2 regions of the Polaromonas sp. P1_F6 genome follow, and region 2 is predicted to be linked to the other one. Evidence: riboswitches for the same ligand, from Rfam matches in the RefSeq annotation. Region 2 holds a riboswitch; the other holds the start of a gene.
What was found. Region 2 has a riboswitch for S-adenosylhomocysteine ahead of metH (methionine synthase). Riboswitches for the same ligand answer to the same signal wherever they lie in the genome.
Positions count from the first base shown of each region.

Region 1: linked by a shared signal. The riboswitch ahead of ahcY (adenosylhomocysteinase) and the one ahead of metH (methionine synthase) in region 2 are both predicted to bind S-adenosylhomocysteine.

Region 1 is NZ_JBFUBQ010000004.1:33,841-41,209, forward strand. Features, by position in the region: gene AC1DY9_RS13490 (GbsR/MarR family transcriptional regulator) at 1-310, opposite strand, end outside; gene AC1DY9_RS13495 (cupin domain-containing protein) at 834-1,304, shown strand; gene AC1DY9_RS13500 (septal ring lytic transglycosylase RlpA family protein) at 1,332-1,955, opposite strand; gene metF (methylenetetrahydrofolate reductase [NAD(P)H]) at 1,967-2,803, opposite strand; gene AC1DY9_RS13510 (TlyA family RNA methyltransferase) at 2,812-3,846, opposite strand; gene ahcY (adenosylhomocysteinase) at 4,007-5,437, opposite strand; S-adenosyl-L-homocysteine riboswitch at 5,541-5,613, opposite strand; gene AC1DY9_RS13520 (DUF3592 domain-containing protein) at 6,065-6,496, shown strand; gene AC1DY9_RS13525 (HAD-IIB family hydrolase) at 6,493-7,314, shown strand.
Region 2 is NZ_JBFUBQ010000005.1:26,600-33,968, forward strand. Features, by position in the region: gene AC1DY9_RS15555 (glycine zipper 2TM domain-containing protein) at 1-659, opposite strand, end outside; gene metH (methionine synthase) at 873-3,692, opposite strand; S-adenosyl-L-homocysteine riboswitch at 3,708-3,804, opposite strand; gene AC1DY9_RS15565 (Crp/Fnr family transcriptional regulator) at 3,898-4,506, shown strand; gene AC1DY9_RS15570 (Bug family tripartite tricarboxylate transporter substrate binding protein) at 4,577-5,560, opposite strand; gene AC1DY9_RS15575 (homocysteine S-methyltransferase family protein) at 5,805-6,851, opposite strand; gene AC1DY9_RS15580 (rhodanese-like domain-containing protein) at 7,031-7,369, shown strand, end outside.

The sequences.
Region 1 (7,369 bases), on a different contig from region 2:
CGCGCTTGCGGCGTTCCTCGGCCAGTGTGCGGAAGATGGCCCAGACGTCTTCCGGCGCACTGAAATACTCGCGCCTGTCGTTCGGCAGGTGCTGCAGCCGCACCAGGTTCCACGACTGCAATTCCTTCAGCCCCATGCTGACGTTGGAGCGCGAAAACGCCAGCGCCTCGCCGATTTCGTCGGCATTCAGGGCCCGCGGCGAGACGTACAGCAAGGCATAAATCTGCCCAACAGTCCGGTTAATGCCCCAACGGCTGCCCATTTCACCGAAATGGAGGACAAATCGCTGGGTTAAGGGGGCAAGGTTCATGGCGCAGGGCCTCTTTGGTTTATTGAATTTTCAGGAATTACTGAAATTCTAATAAATTGAAACGATTTGCGCTGGCGACCGGATTGACCTTGTGTGCAGCCGGGTGAAATCGGGTGTAGCCGTCGAACGCTGACCTGACCCGACACCAGTTTGTGCCGGCAGGTTGCTATCGAATTCGTAGCTGCTTGCGCTTGTATCTATTGGGCTAGAGGCCAATCTCATGCGTGAAAAAGCCCCAAAACAGCGTCAAAAGCGGCTCCGCAAACGTTCATGTGCGAGCTAAAGCTGTTTTTCGCCGGTTTCAAGGCTATTTTCAGCATGAAAACAGCCTTCAGGCCAATCCAGACAAGCGCAATAAGCTATCAAATATATAGCACTCCCAACATACAACCCAAGCTGTGGCAGCGGGATTTGCGCTGAAACGAAACGACCGGTTGCCGGGTCGGGTCACCGCTATTGGCAAGCCCGTCGCAACATGGGCATACTGGCCCGCCCATACACAACACCCCACAAAAAGGATTCCATGCGCCACACCACCACCGTCCTCGGCTTTTCCGTCACCGTTGCCTTTGTGGCCGGGATTGCGCTGTCGCCGCTGGCCCAGCACGCCCTGCCCGATGCGCATGCGCAGGCCGTGCCCCTGGCGCCGGCGATGATTGACCTTGCGGCGCTCAAGCACGGCGACATTCCCGGCACCCCAAACCCTGAAATGAATGCGAAAGGGCTGGTCATCACCGACAACGCCACCATCGGCATTCAGTCCGGCAATGTGGCCAAACACATTCACCCGAAAACCGACGAGATCCAGTACATCATCGAAGGCAGCGGTGCCATGTGGCTGGGCGGCGAGCGCAAGGAGTTCAAGCCGGGCACGCTGATCATCATTCCCAAAGGCACGGCACACGGCGGCACGCTGGTGACCAGCGGGCCCGTCAAGGCGCTGGCCATCAAGATCCCGCCGCAGGCCAGGGACGACGTGACTTTTGTGAACTGAGCGAACGCGCCTCGTCAGCGGGGCGATTTAGCGCGGCGTACGCGGCGCCGCTGGGCGCCGCCTTGCAGGCGGGCGCTTCCGGACCGCAGGCGCGGGTGTCGTCGCGACCTCCGGTGTGGACTCCGGCACCAGCAGCACAACTTCCTTCAGCCCCATGCCCAACATGCCGAGCTCTTCCGCCGCGGCGCGGCTCAGGTCGATGATGCGGTTGCCGCTGTAGGGTCCGCGGTCGGTGATGCGGACGTCCACATCACGGCCGTTGACCAGGCTGTGCACACGCACCATGGTGCCAAAAGGCAGCGTGCGGTGCGCAGCGGTGAACTCCTGCATGTCAAAGCGTTCTCCGCTGGCGGTGCGCCGGCCGTTAAAACGCGGGCCGTACCAGGAAGCCTGGCCGCGCTGGAATTCGCGGGGCACTTCGCCGGCCAGCAGCGACGGCCTGGGTGCAGCGGCAGAAGGCTGCACCTCGTCGGCTATCTCACCGGTCGCGGGTGATGCATCGGTGGCGGGACGTGAAGGACGCGGCGCCGGTGCAGCAGCACCCGGCACGGTGGATGGCTTGTTGGGTGGCGGCGTGGTGCATGCGGCCAGCAAGGCCAGCAGCACCGCAGCACTGAGGGTGACGGCAGACCGGCGTGCACCCTGCTGCATGGCGTGTAGCCTCAGGCGCGCTGCAGTCGCCCGATGATTTCGGTCGTCGCTGCGGCCTGGTTCATCGTGTAGAAATGAATGCCGGGCACGCCTGCGGCGTAGAGCTGCTCGCACAGGCCGGTGATTACGTCCAGGCCGAAGCTCTTGATGGACGCGGTGTCGTCGCCAAAGCCCTGCAGGCGCAGGCGGATCCAGCGCGGAATCTCGGCGCCGCAGGCATCGGAAAAGCGCATGAGTTGCGTAGAGCTGGTGATGGGCATGATGCCGGGCACGATGGGCACGTCCACACCCAGAGCCTGCGCGTCGTCGACAAAACGGTAGTAGGCGTCGGCGTTGAAAAAATACTGTGTGATGGCCGAGTTGGCGCCGGCCTTGACCTTTTGCACAAAGGCCTGCAAGTCGGCATCGGCCGATCTGGCCTGGGGATGGATTTCCGGGTAAGCGGCCACTTCGATGTGGAAAGTGTCGCCGGTTTCAGCGCGGATGAAGGCCACCAGGTCGCTGGCGTAGTGGAACTCACCGCCCGCGCCGTAGCCGCTGGGCAGGTCACCGCGCAGGGCGACCAGGCGTTTCACACCCATGATTTGCAAGGTGGTGAGCTGCTGGCGCACCGTGGCCTTGGTGGCGCCCACGCACGAGAAATGGCAGGCCGCCGCCACGCCTTCGGCCAGGATTTCGTTCACCGTGCCGAAAGTGCCGTCTTGCGTGGAACCACCCGCGCCAAACGTCACCGAGCAAAACTCGGGCTTGTGCGCATAGAGCGCCTGGCGCGCCACACGCAGCTTCTCGGCGCCTTCAGGTGTCTTGGGCGGGAAGAATTCAAAACTGAGGGGAAGATTCAGGCTCATCACGGATCTCACTCGTCGTTATTTGTCGTGTCGGTTTTGCTGTCACGCCGCTTGCCACGCGCAGGGCCAGGCTGGCCGGCATGCGCAAGTTCGGAGTCTTCGTGCGGCGCGCGGGAGGCGCGCATTTCGCTGCGTGGCACGCGCTTGGCAATCTTGCGCTGCGGTGCGGCCGGCAGCGGCTGGTCTTCGCCCGCCACGTCCTGGCCCTTGACAGCCTGGATAAAAAATTCGCGGTTGCCGTCGCCGCCTTCAATCGGCGACGCCAGCCAGGCTTTCACTTCCAGCCCCAGCGATGCGCAGGCATCGCGCAAGCGCTTTTCGACAAACTCGAAATGCGCCGGGTCACGCACAATGCCACCCTTGCCGATCTGGCCGGGCTGCAATTCAAACTGCGGCTTGACCAGCATGAGCAGGTCGCCGCCGGGCTTGAGCAGGCGAACCACGGCGGGCAACACCAGCGTGAGCGAGATGAAGGACAAATCACCCGTCAGGAAGTCGAAGTTGGCTTCTGCGGCCAGGCTCGCTTCGTCCAGGTCGGCGTCATCCCCATCGCCATCGAAGTCATCCGGAAAATCCATGTCGCCGCTGTCGCCTGCATGGCCGGCCACCAGGTCGGCGGCGGTCATGGAACGGGCATTCAGACCCTCGACGCAAACCACACGCGGGTCTTCACGCAGGCTGGCGTGCAGCTGGCCATGGCCCACATCGACGCCCACCACCTGCATGGCGCCGTGCTGCAGCAGGCAGTCGGTAAAGCCGCCGGTGGACTGGCCCACGTCAAGGCAGCGCAAGCCATCCACCTTCAGGCCGGTAGCTTTCAGCGCGCCTTCGAGCTTGAGCCCGCCGCGCGAGATGTACTTGGCTTCGGTGGTGTCCAGCAACTGCAGCTCAGCGCCGGGCGGAATCTCGTCGCCGTTCTTGGCGACCTTCTTCCAGGCAGCGTCGGCTTCAGGACGCCACTGCACCCCCGAAGCGATCAGGCGCTGGGCCTGCGAGCGGGTGGCGGCATGGCCGTGTTCGACGAGGAATAGGTCAGCGCGCATGTAGTGTCTTCCGGTATTCCAGCAACAGCCTTAAGGGCGTAGCGAGCGGCCCGAGAGCAAGGCGCGGGCGCCAGGCAACCGGAATGCACTTGAGGTGCATGAGGATTGCCTGATCGGGACCCGCAACGCCGCTATCGGGTCGCGCAGTAGCCAGGAAAAATCAGTAGCGATAGGTGTTGGCCTTGTACGGGCCGGCTTTAGAGACACCGATGTACGCAGCCTGCTCGTCGCTCAGTTCAGTCAGCACAGCGCCAACCTTCTTCAGGTGCAAACGGGCAACCTTTTCGTCAAGATGCTTGGGCAACACATAAACCTTGCCCACTTCGTACGCATCTTTCTTGGTGAAGAGCTCGATCTGCGCGATGGTCTGGTTCGCAAAGCTCGACGACATCACGAAGCTCGGGTGGCCGGTGCCGCAACCCAGGTTCACGAGGCGGCCCTTGGCCAGCAGGATGATGCGCTTGCCGTCCGGGAAGATCACGTGGTCGACTTGCGGCTTGATCTCTTCCCAGGTGCATTTTTCGAGCGATGCGACGTCGATCTCGTTGTCGAAATGGCCGATGTTGCAGACGATGGCCTGGTCTTTCATCTTCGCCATGTGCTCATAAGTGATGACGTTCTTGTTGCCGGTGGCGGACACAAAAATGTCAGCCTTGTCGGCAGCGTATTCCATGGTCACGACCTTGTAACCTTCCATCGCGGCCTGCAGGGCGTTGATGGGGTCGATCTCGGTCACCCACACCTGGGCGCTCAGTGCGCGCAAGGCTTGTGCGGAGCCCTTGCCCACGTCGCCGTAACCGGCCACGAGTGCGACCTTGCCGGCGACCATCACGTCGGTGGCGCGCTTGATCGCGTCAACCAGGGATTCGCGGCAGCCGTACAGGTTGTCGAACTTGCTCTTGGTGACGGAATCGTTCACGTTGATGGCGCGCAAGGCCAGCGTGCCCTTGGCCGACATTTCATTCAAACGCAACACGCCGGTGGTGGTTTCTTCAGTCACGCCGATGATGTTTTTCAGGCGGCGGCTGTACCAGGTCGGGTCTTGCGCCAGCTTGGCCTTGATCGAATTGAACAGGCAGATTTCTTCTTCGCTGCCGGGCTTGGAAATGAGGCTCGCGTCTTTTTCGGCCTTGGTGCCCAGGTGCATCAGCAGCGTCGCGTCGCCGCCGTCGTCCAGGATCATGTTGGGACCTTCTTCAGGCGTGCCCTTGGCGCCGCTGAATTCGAAGATCTTGTGGGTGTAGTCCCAGTAATCGGCCAGGGTTTCGCCCTTGATGGCGAACACCGGCGTGCCGGCGGCGGCGATCGCGGCGGCGGCGTGGTCTTGTGTCGAGAAAATATTGCACGAAGCCCAGCGCACTTCAGCGCCCAGGGCTTGCAGGGTTTCGATCAGCACGCCGGTCTGGATCGTCATGTGCAGCGAACCGGTGATGCGCGCGCCCTTCAGCGGCTGCGCCTTCGCGAATTCTTCGCGGATGGCCATCAGGCCAGGCATTTCGGTTTGCGCGATGTTCAGTTCCTTGCGGCCCCAGGCGGCAAGCGAAATATCGGCAATGGTGTAGTCGGTGGAAGGTTTCAGGACGGCGCTCATACGGTTCTCCAAATTCAAACGTCAACTGGGCAAAATCGCCACGGGCAAGGCGCTTTCGAAACAGCGGGGGAATTCAGTCATTCACCCGGCTTGAGAGAGCACTTGCGGGTGAGCGTGGTTGCAATGAAGTCCTGAGCCTGGTCCACATGGTGTGGCTTGCAACGCTCCTCAGGAAGCCACGATTATACCGAACTCCCCCGTTCAGGCTCACTTCGTGTAGCCTGCTCCCCCCTCAAGGGGGCGGCGCCTGGGGCCGGCGAAGCCGGACCCTCGGCCCCCGCTGGTGAAATACGCCATCACCGATCGCGCCCAAAGAGCGCTTCAACCCGCATGGGCCGCGGAACCGGCTTTGCCGGGCCGCAGGCTCAGTCCCCTGCAAGGGGAAAAGGGCTACACACAGTGAGCCCGATAGGGGTGTGCCAATTTTTCGGCTTTGCCGGGCCGCAGGCGGGCGGCCCCCTCGAGGGGGCAGGGAGCTACACGCAGTGAGCGACCGTGGGGGCCCACACCATGCGAGAATTTCACCATGCAAGAGTCCGCAGCCCGCCACTTTCGCCCCTCTTCCGTAGGGCATCCAGGTTTCGGGGCGGCCTGATGTACCCCCGTCTGGCGCCCGTCTACTGTGCCTTGTTCCTGATCATGGGTGCGGGAATGAGCGCCAGCTTCGCATCAAAGGCATACCGGGCCTTGCAAACCCTCGATTGGGAAACAGGCAGCGCGCAAATACTTTCGTCCAGCGTGAAGGCCACGTCCGACAAGCGAGCCAGTTGCTATGAGCAGCTTGCCACCTATAGCTACAAGGTGCAGGGCCGAACCTTCACCGGCCAACGTGTGCGCGCGGCGGACAGCTGCCTTTCGAAGGAAGAGTCCGAGCTATTCGAGGCTGCGTTCAAGAAAGGCGACACGGTGGCCGTGCGCTACGATCCCGAAAATGCCTCCGAAGCGGTGCTCGAGCCCGGGGAACTGTGGTTCAACGATTGGATCCAGGGGATCGCGGGCTTGTTGATCACAGGCATTGCCGTTCTGATGGGCATCGAGATACTGAGAAAGCAACGATGAAGGACCTCACATCCTGGGCGCTCACCGAGCGCGCACAGATCACCGGCGTCTTCACCGACATCGACGACACACTGACCACCGAGGGAGCGATCACCGCCGATGCGCTGGAGGCTTTGGGTGCGTTGAATGCCGCCGGGCTCAAGGTGGTAGCCATCACCGGGCGGCCCGTAGGCTGGAGTGAGCCCTTCGCGGCAAGCTGGCCGGTCGATGCCATCGTGGCGGAGAACGGTGCGGTGGCGCTGCTGCCGGCGCAGGTTTTAGACAAAAAAGCCCCGCAAGCCGCACCAGCCTTGCGCAATCAGCTATCAAAAATATACCAACAGGATTCCGCGACACGCGCTGCCAACTTCGCCCGCATGCAGGCCGTGCTGGCGCGCATCGAGCGCGAGATGCCGGGCATCACCCGCGCCACCGACTCGCCGGGCCGTGAAACCGACATCGCCATCGATCACAGTGAGTTTGTGCAACTGAGCGACGCGCAAATCGCCGCAGTGGTGGCAATGATGAAAAGCGAGGGCATGCACGCCACCGTCAGCAGCATCCACATCAACGGCTGGTATGGCAGCCACAACAAGCTCGAAGGCGCGCGCTGGATAGTCCGGCAGCTCTGGCAGAGCGACCTGGACGCCGAGATGGACCAATGGGTCTATGTGGGCGATTCGACCAACGACCAATTAATGTTCAAGACCTTTGCCAACAGCGTGGGCGTTGCCAACATCGCGCGCTTTGTGCCGCAGCTGGCGCACCTGCCGCGTTATGTCACGCGGGGTGAGCGCGGCGCGGGCTTCACTGAAGTAGTCCGCGCTTTACTGGATTAACAACCGCAGCTGCCCCGCGTTACCTCAGCGGGTGCCGCGGATCGGGCTTTGCCTG
Region 2 (7,369 bases):
ACTTCTACCAGGCGGTGAGAACCGTCTTCCATGCGCACGCCGACCTGGTAAACCGTTTCCTTGCGAACATGCCCTTCGATGGCGTTGCCGGCGAAACCGCCACCCACCGCACCCAGGATGGTGGCTGCCGTACGCCCACCGCCATGGCCGACCTGGTTACCGAGCACGGCGCCCAGCACGCCACCCGCCACAGCACCTACGCCAGGGCCGGCCGGCTTGGTGGAGCGCTCAACCGGCGTCACCGATTCCACCGCGCCGCACACATGGCACACAGGCGCCGGCGCTACGGCGACCGGTGCAGGGTAAGGGGCCGGCGCGGGCGAAATGCCCGCATAACTCGGGACGGGTGCCGGTTTTGGTGTCGGCTTGACCACTTTCTTGGTCGGCACGGGCGCGGGCTTGGCGGGTGCGGCAACCGGCTTTTCAGCCATGTCGTCCGCCGCATTGCTGGCCGCGGCCATGGGCGGCGCCACTAGCGGCGCGGCTTGCGGTGCTGCGAGTGCCACCGGCGTCGCCGTGACCGGGTTGCGCATCTGGTAAATCATGGTGCCGCCCATGGCCAGAACGGCCACTCCCAGTATGCCGACGGCGGCCCACAAGGGCTTGCTGGCCGACGGGGCCTGCTGGCCCGGCTGAAGAGTTTCGGTGGATGTGTTCATGGCAATTCCCTCTGGTGAAATCAATCGGTCCCGTGGCGGGAGTTCATCTATGGTTGTTCAACGTTTCCCATGCCGCGAAGGTAAACACGCTTTGGCAGGCGGCTGTGTATTTATGTAAACGCAGGTTATTTTCCGGCAAAGTCGCCGTAAACGCGAATTGCAACGGCAGCCCTGAAAACTGTTCACGGTTTGCACCGCACCGTGAACGGCTTTTCAGAGATTGGGTGCCAGCAGGCGCTGCAACTCGCCGGCCTTCAGGCCGCGCCGCTTGGCCAGGTCCTGCAGCTGGTCGTCGCCGATCTTGCCGACGTTGAAGTAGGCGCTTTGCGGGTGGCTCAGATAAAAGCCGCTCACACTGGCCGCCGGTGTCATGGCCAGGCTTTCGGTCAGCGCCATGCCGACCTCTTCGGCCTTGAGCAACTCGAACATTTCTTTCTTGACGCTGTGGTCCGGGCAGGCCGGATAACCTGGCGCCGGGCGTATGCCCTGGTATTTTTCGGCGATCAAGGCTTCGCTGTCCAGTGACTCGGCCGGCACATAGCCCCATAAATCCTTGCGTACGCGCTGGTGCAGGCTTTCGGCAAACGCTTCGGCCAGGCGGTCAGCCAGCGCCTTGAGCATGATGGACGAATAATCGTCATGGTCATCCAGGAAGTACTTTTCCTTTTTCTCGGCGCCAATGCCTGCCGTGACGGCAAAAAGACCGATGTAGTCCGGGATTTTTGAGGCGTTTTGGCCCGCAGCGCCCGCATATTCAGCGCGAGCAGCTATCAATTCAGGAGCAAGCACCTTGGGTGCGACAAAATCAGCCAGGCAACGGCTGGGGCGCATCACGCCGTCAATTGCGGTTTTTTCGGTTTGCTGGCGCAGGCCGTACCAGGTCATGGCCACTTCGCTGCGCGACTCGTCGGTGTAGATCTCGATGTCGTCGCCCACGCTGTTGGCGGGGTACAGCGCCATCACGCCGTTGGCGGTGAGCCAGCGGCCTTCGATCAGGCGCTTGAGCATGCGCTGCGCGTCGGCGTACACGCGCACAGCCTCGGTGCCCACCACCTCGTCTTTCAAAATGGCCGGGAAGGCTCCGGCCAGGTCCCAGGTCTGGAAGAAAGGACCCCAGTCGATGTACTGGGCCAGCTCCGACAGGTCGAAGTTCTTGAACACGCGGCGGCCAATGAACTTGGGCACGGGCGGTGTGTAGTGGGCCCAGTTCATTGACGTGGGATTGGCGCGGGCCTTGGCCAGCGGCCACATCGGTACCTGCTTTTTGTTGGCATGCTGGGTGCGCACCTTGTCGTAGTCGGTATACAGCTCTTCGATGTATCTGGCGGCCTGGTCGGACAGCAGGCTTTGCGCCACGCTCACGCTTCGTGACGCATCGGGCACATACACCACCGGGCCTTCGTAGTGCGGGGAGATCTTGACGGCCGTGTGCACGCGGCTGGTGGTGGCGCCGCCTATCAGCAGCGGAATCTTCTTGATGCGGAAATGATCGTCCTTTTGCATCTCGGCGGCCACATACTGCATTTCTTCCAGGCTGGGGGTGATGAGACCCGACAGCCCGACGATGTCGGCGCCTTCAACCTTGGCGCGCGCCAATATTTCATGGCAGGGCACCATCACGCCCATGTTGACGACTTCAAAGTTGTTGCACTGCAAGACCACCGTCACGATGTTCTTGCCAATGTCGTGCACATCACCCTTGACCGTGGCGATGATGATCTTGCCTTTGGTCTTGACGTCACCGCCGGCGGCTTCGAGCAGCAGCTTTTCGGCTTCGATGTAGGGCAGCAGGTGCGCCACGGCCTGCTTCATCACACGGGCGCTTTTGACGACCTGGGGCAAAAACATCTTGCCCTGGCCGAACAGGTCACCGACGATGTTCATGCCGTCCATCAGCGGGCCTTCGATGACGTGCAGCGGCCGGCCGCCCTCCGCAAGGATCTCCTGGTAGACCTCTTCGGTGTCAGTCACGATGTGCTCGTTCATGCCGTGGACCAGCGCATGCGACAGGCGCTGGCGCACCGGCAGGGCACGCCATTCATTCTTCTTGCTGTCGTCCTTGGCGCCGCTCCTGGCAGTCTCGGCCACTTCAATCAGGCGTTCGCTGGGCGTGAGCTCAGGCTCGCCCGGCTTGTAGACCGGTGTGCGGTTGAGCACCACGTCTTCGACGCGCTCGCGCAGCACAGGGTCCAGGTCGTCGTACACGCCGACCATGCCGGCGTTGACGATGCCCATGTCCATGCCCGCCTGGATCGCGTGGTACAGGAACACGGTGTGGATGGCTTCACGCACCGGGTCGTTGCCGCGAAAGCTGAAGGACACGTTGGACACGCCGCCAGAGACCTTGGCGCCCGGCAGGTTCTGCTTGATCCAGCGCGTGGCGTTGATGAAATCGACCGCGTAGTTGTTGTGCTCTTCGATGCCGGTGGCGATCGCGAAAATGTTCGGGTCGAAGATGATGTCTTCGGGCGGAAAGTCCAGCTCGTCGACCAGCACGCGGTAGGCGCGCTCGCAGATTTCGACTTTGCGCTCATAGGTGTCGGCCTGGCCTTTTTCATCAAAAGCCATCACCACCGCTGCCGCGCCGTAGCGCTTGAGCAGCTTGGCCTGCTGCTTGAAGGGCTCCAGACCCTCTTTCATCGAGATCGAGTTGACGATTCCCTTGCCCTGGATGCAGCGCAGGCCGGCTTCGATGACGCTCCACTTGGAGCTGTCGATCATGATGGGCACACGCGCGATGTCGGGCTCACTGGCGATCAGGTTCAGGAAGCGCACCATGGCGGCCTGGCTGTCCAGCATGGCCTCGTCCATGTTGATATCGATGATCTGGGCGCCGTTTTCGACCTGCTGGCGGGCCACGGCCAGCGCCTGCTCGTATTCACCGTTGAGGATCATGCGGGCGAAGGCCTTGGAGCCGGTGACGTTGGTGCGTTCGCCAATATTGACAAACAGCGTGCCCGCACCGATGGCGACCGGCTCCAGGCCGGACAGCTTCATGGGGGGAACATTGGGTAAAGATTCAGTTTCAGACACGGACTCACCTTGAGGCAAAGGTGAGCGTCGTTGCCGCAGGGGCCGCCGGAAGCCGCCGCCTGTAACCCAAGCCTGACGAACGCTTGTGTTCGCTGCAACGCTCCTTGGGTTACCATCATTTTAAGGGCTGAACGCCGCCCGCGCCATATCCTTGCACCAATGGCAAGAGATACCAACAAAAGTCCAGGGGATAGCCGGAGCCACCATGTTTGAAAACCTGTTCGGCAGAAAACAGCGGGGAACGCCCGATGCGCCCGAGTCCATGCGTCCCAAAGACCGCATGCGGGCCATTGAGGGCTCCAGCACGGCCGAGCTTGCCGCCAGGCTGCTGATTGCACCAACCGCCCTGATGCAGCTCACGCCCGAAGAGGCTTTCACTGTCGTCAGCTACATGACGCCGCGCAGGATTTCCGAGGGAACGACCTTCATCCGCGAAGGCGACAAGAGCGATACCGGTTATATGGTGCTGCTGCTCGAAGGCGAAGTCACTGTCGAAAGCATTGTGGTCAGCCGCCGCACGCCGGTCACCATCACGGTGCTGGGCCCCGGCAGCCTGATCGGCGAAATGGGCCTGGTCGACGGCCAGGCGCGGCTGGCGTCATGCACTGCCAGCAGCGACGTGAGCTGCGCCGTGCTGTCGCGCGCAGCGCTTGAAAAAATGGGGGAAGAGCAACCGGTGACTGCGGCCAAACTGATGTTTGCCGTTTCACTGCGCATCGCCGAACGGCTGCGCGACACCAGCGAAAAACTCAAGATGTACAGCCAGCTGGTACAAGCCATGCAGCAGGAAATCGACCGGCTGATGCCGGGCTGATTTCCGTCTGGCAGAAAAGCGGGGAAGGCGCCAGGCTAGCCGCCCTTTCCGCCCTTTCCGCCCTTTCGATTTAGTCGAGCTTGATTTTGGCGACCTTGATCAGGCGTCCATAATCGGCGTGCTCTTTCATCACCATGTAGGCAAAGTCGGCAGAGCTCATGGGGCTGGGGGTCGCGCTCATGCGTGCAAACTTTTCCGCGGTATCGGGCGTGTTGAGCGCGTCGGCGAATGCCCGCTGAAGCTGGTCTGCCGTGGCTTTGGGAAGGTTGGCCGGGCCAAAGATGCCGAACCAGGTGCTGATGTGAAAGCCGGGCAACACGTCATTGATGGTCGGAATTTCCGTGAAGCTGCTGGAGCGGTTGATGGTGGTCACGCCAAAAGCGACCAGCTTGCCCGACTTGATGTTGGCGCTGGCAGAGGCCAGGTTGTCGAACATCAGGTCGGTCTGGCCGGACAGCAGGCCAGCCTGCGCCTGGGCCGAGCCGCTGGAAGGCAGGTGCACCACGCTGATCTTGGCCAGGCTTTTAAACAGCTCGCCCGCGAGGTGGCCGGCGCTTCCATTGCCGCCGGAGGCATAGTTCAGCCGGCCGGGATTCTTGCGTGCGTAGGCAATCAGGTCCTTGGTGTCCTTGATTTTCAGCCGCCTGGCCGTCTCGGCATTCATGACCAGCACGTTCGGCACCCGCGCCACCAACGTGATGGGCGTGAAGTCCTTCAATGCGTCGTAGGGCATGTTCGGGTAGAGCCATGGGTTGATGGCATGGGTGGCCACCGCCCCCATCACCAACGTATGGCCGTCTGCAGGCGCCTTGGCGACGAGGGCCGCACCCACGTTTCCGCCGGACCCCGGCCGGTTGTCAACCGTGACTTCGGTTTTGAGCAGGGGACGCAGCTTCTCGGCCAGGATGCGCGCAGCGTTGTCCAGCGGGCCGCCGGCTGGATAGGGCACGACGATCGTCACCGGTTTTTGGGGCGACAGTTGTGCATGGCCTGCGAAAGCCGTCATCGCCAACGTGAATGCCGCTGCGGCCTTGATGAATAAACCCACCTTCATGATTTCCTTGGTTGTGTTGTGTTGCGTTGTTTTGCCGAACCATCAACGCTGCAGGGCGCAGCGCCGGAGAATGAAAACAGGGTTCGGCAAAGGGGCCTGACTATAGCCGCGAAATATGACTTTTCGGGACATCGCCGGGCACGTCATCTCATATGCATACTTATTAAGTACACGCGCATCAGAGAACCGGCTTTTTCGGCTACCCGACGGCATCACCCGGAAGTGATACGGGGCAGCGCTGCCCTCAGGCGGCCTCTTTGTAGAAGGCGCCGCGCTGCAGGGAGCGGCTGGCGATCGGCGCAACCGCATGGGCGATGGCACCTATGTGATCCGGAGTGGTGCCGCAGCAACCGCCCACGATGTTGACAAGGCCTTCCTCGGCAAACTCGCGCAGCAGGCGGGACGTCACGTCGGGTGTTTCGTCAAAGCCGGTGTCGCTCATGGGGTTGGGCAGGCCGGCATTGGGGTAGCAGCTGATGAAGGTGTCGCCGGCCACGCGGGCCAGCTCCTGGATGTAGGGGCGCATCAGGGTGGCGCCCAGTGCGCAGTTGAGGCCGACTGCCAGTGGTGCGGCATGGCGCACACTGTGCCAGAAGGCCGTCACGGTTTGCCCGCTCAGGATGCGGCCCGAAGCGTCGGTCACGGTGCCGCTGATGATCAGGGGCAGGCGCTCGCCGGAGTTGTCGAAGTATTCGTCAATGGCAAACAGCGCCGCCTTGGCATTGAGCGTGTCGAAGATGGTCTCGACCAGCAGCACGTCGCTGCCGCCCTTGACCAGCGCCTCCGTCTGTTCGTAATACGCCTTGCGCAGCTCCTCGAAACTGGTGTTGCGCGCGCCCGGGTCGTTCACGTCGGGGCTGATGCTGGCCGTCTTGGGCGTGGGGCCGAGGGCGCCGACGACAAAACGCGGCTTGTCGGGTGTTGAAAACTTGTCGCACGCGGCACGGGCGATGCGGGCCGACTCGTAATTCATCTCGACGGCCAGGTCGGCCATGTCGTAGTCGGCCTGCGCCACGGTAGTCGCGCCGAAGGTATTGGTTTCAATCATGTCGGCGCCCGCAGCCAGGTAGCCCTCATGGATGTCCTGGATCACGTCGGGGCGCGTCAGGCTCAACAACTCGTTGTTGCCCTTCACGTCCTTGTGGAAGTCCTTGAAGCGTTCGCCGCGGTACTGGGCCTCGTTGAGCTTGAAGCGCTGGATCATGGTGCCCATCGCACCGTCGAGGATGGCGATACGCTGTTCCAGGATGGCCGGCAGTTGTTGGCCGCGTGTGTAGATGATTGGCTTCATGGCCTCGATTTTAAGGCGCGGCAGCTTTTTCAGCAGACTTCGATGGGTTCTCTTCAACCAGCAGGGGCTGCGGAACCGGCTTTGCCGGGCCGCAGGCGCAGCGCCCCCTTGGGGGGCAGCGCATTACACGAAGTGAAAAGCGTGGGGCGTTAGACGACAATAGGGGTATTGCCCTGAACATGAAAAACTTTCAACCCAAAGAAGCCTGGACCTGGTTGCAGGCGCATCCCGACGCGCTGTTCGTGGACGTGCGCATGGAGATCGAGTCGTTGTACGTCGGCCGCCCCCCAGGCGTGGTCAACGTGCCGTGGTACGAATACCCCGACCTGCAGCCAGACCCGCAAAAGTTCGCCGACGCCGTGGCGCGCGAAGCTGCCGGCAAGGCGCAGCCGGTGCTGCTGATCTGCCGCTCCGGCAAGCGCACGCTGGACGCCGGCAAGGCCCTGGAAGCAGCCGGCTTTTCTGATGTGCAGCATGTGGTGCACGGCTTTGAAGGTGAGCTCGACGAACAGTTCCAG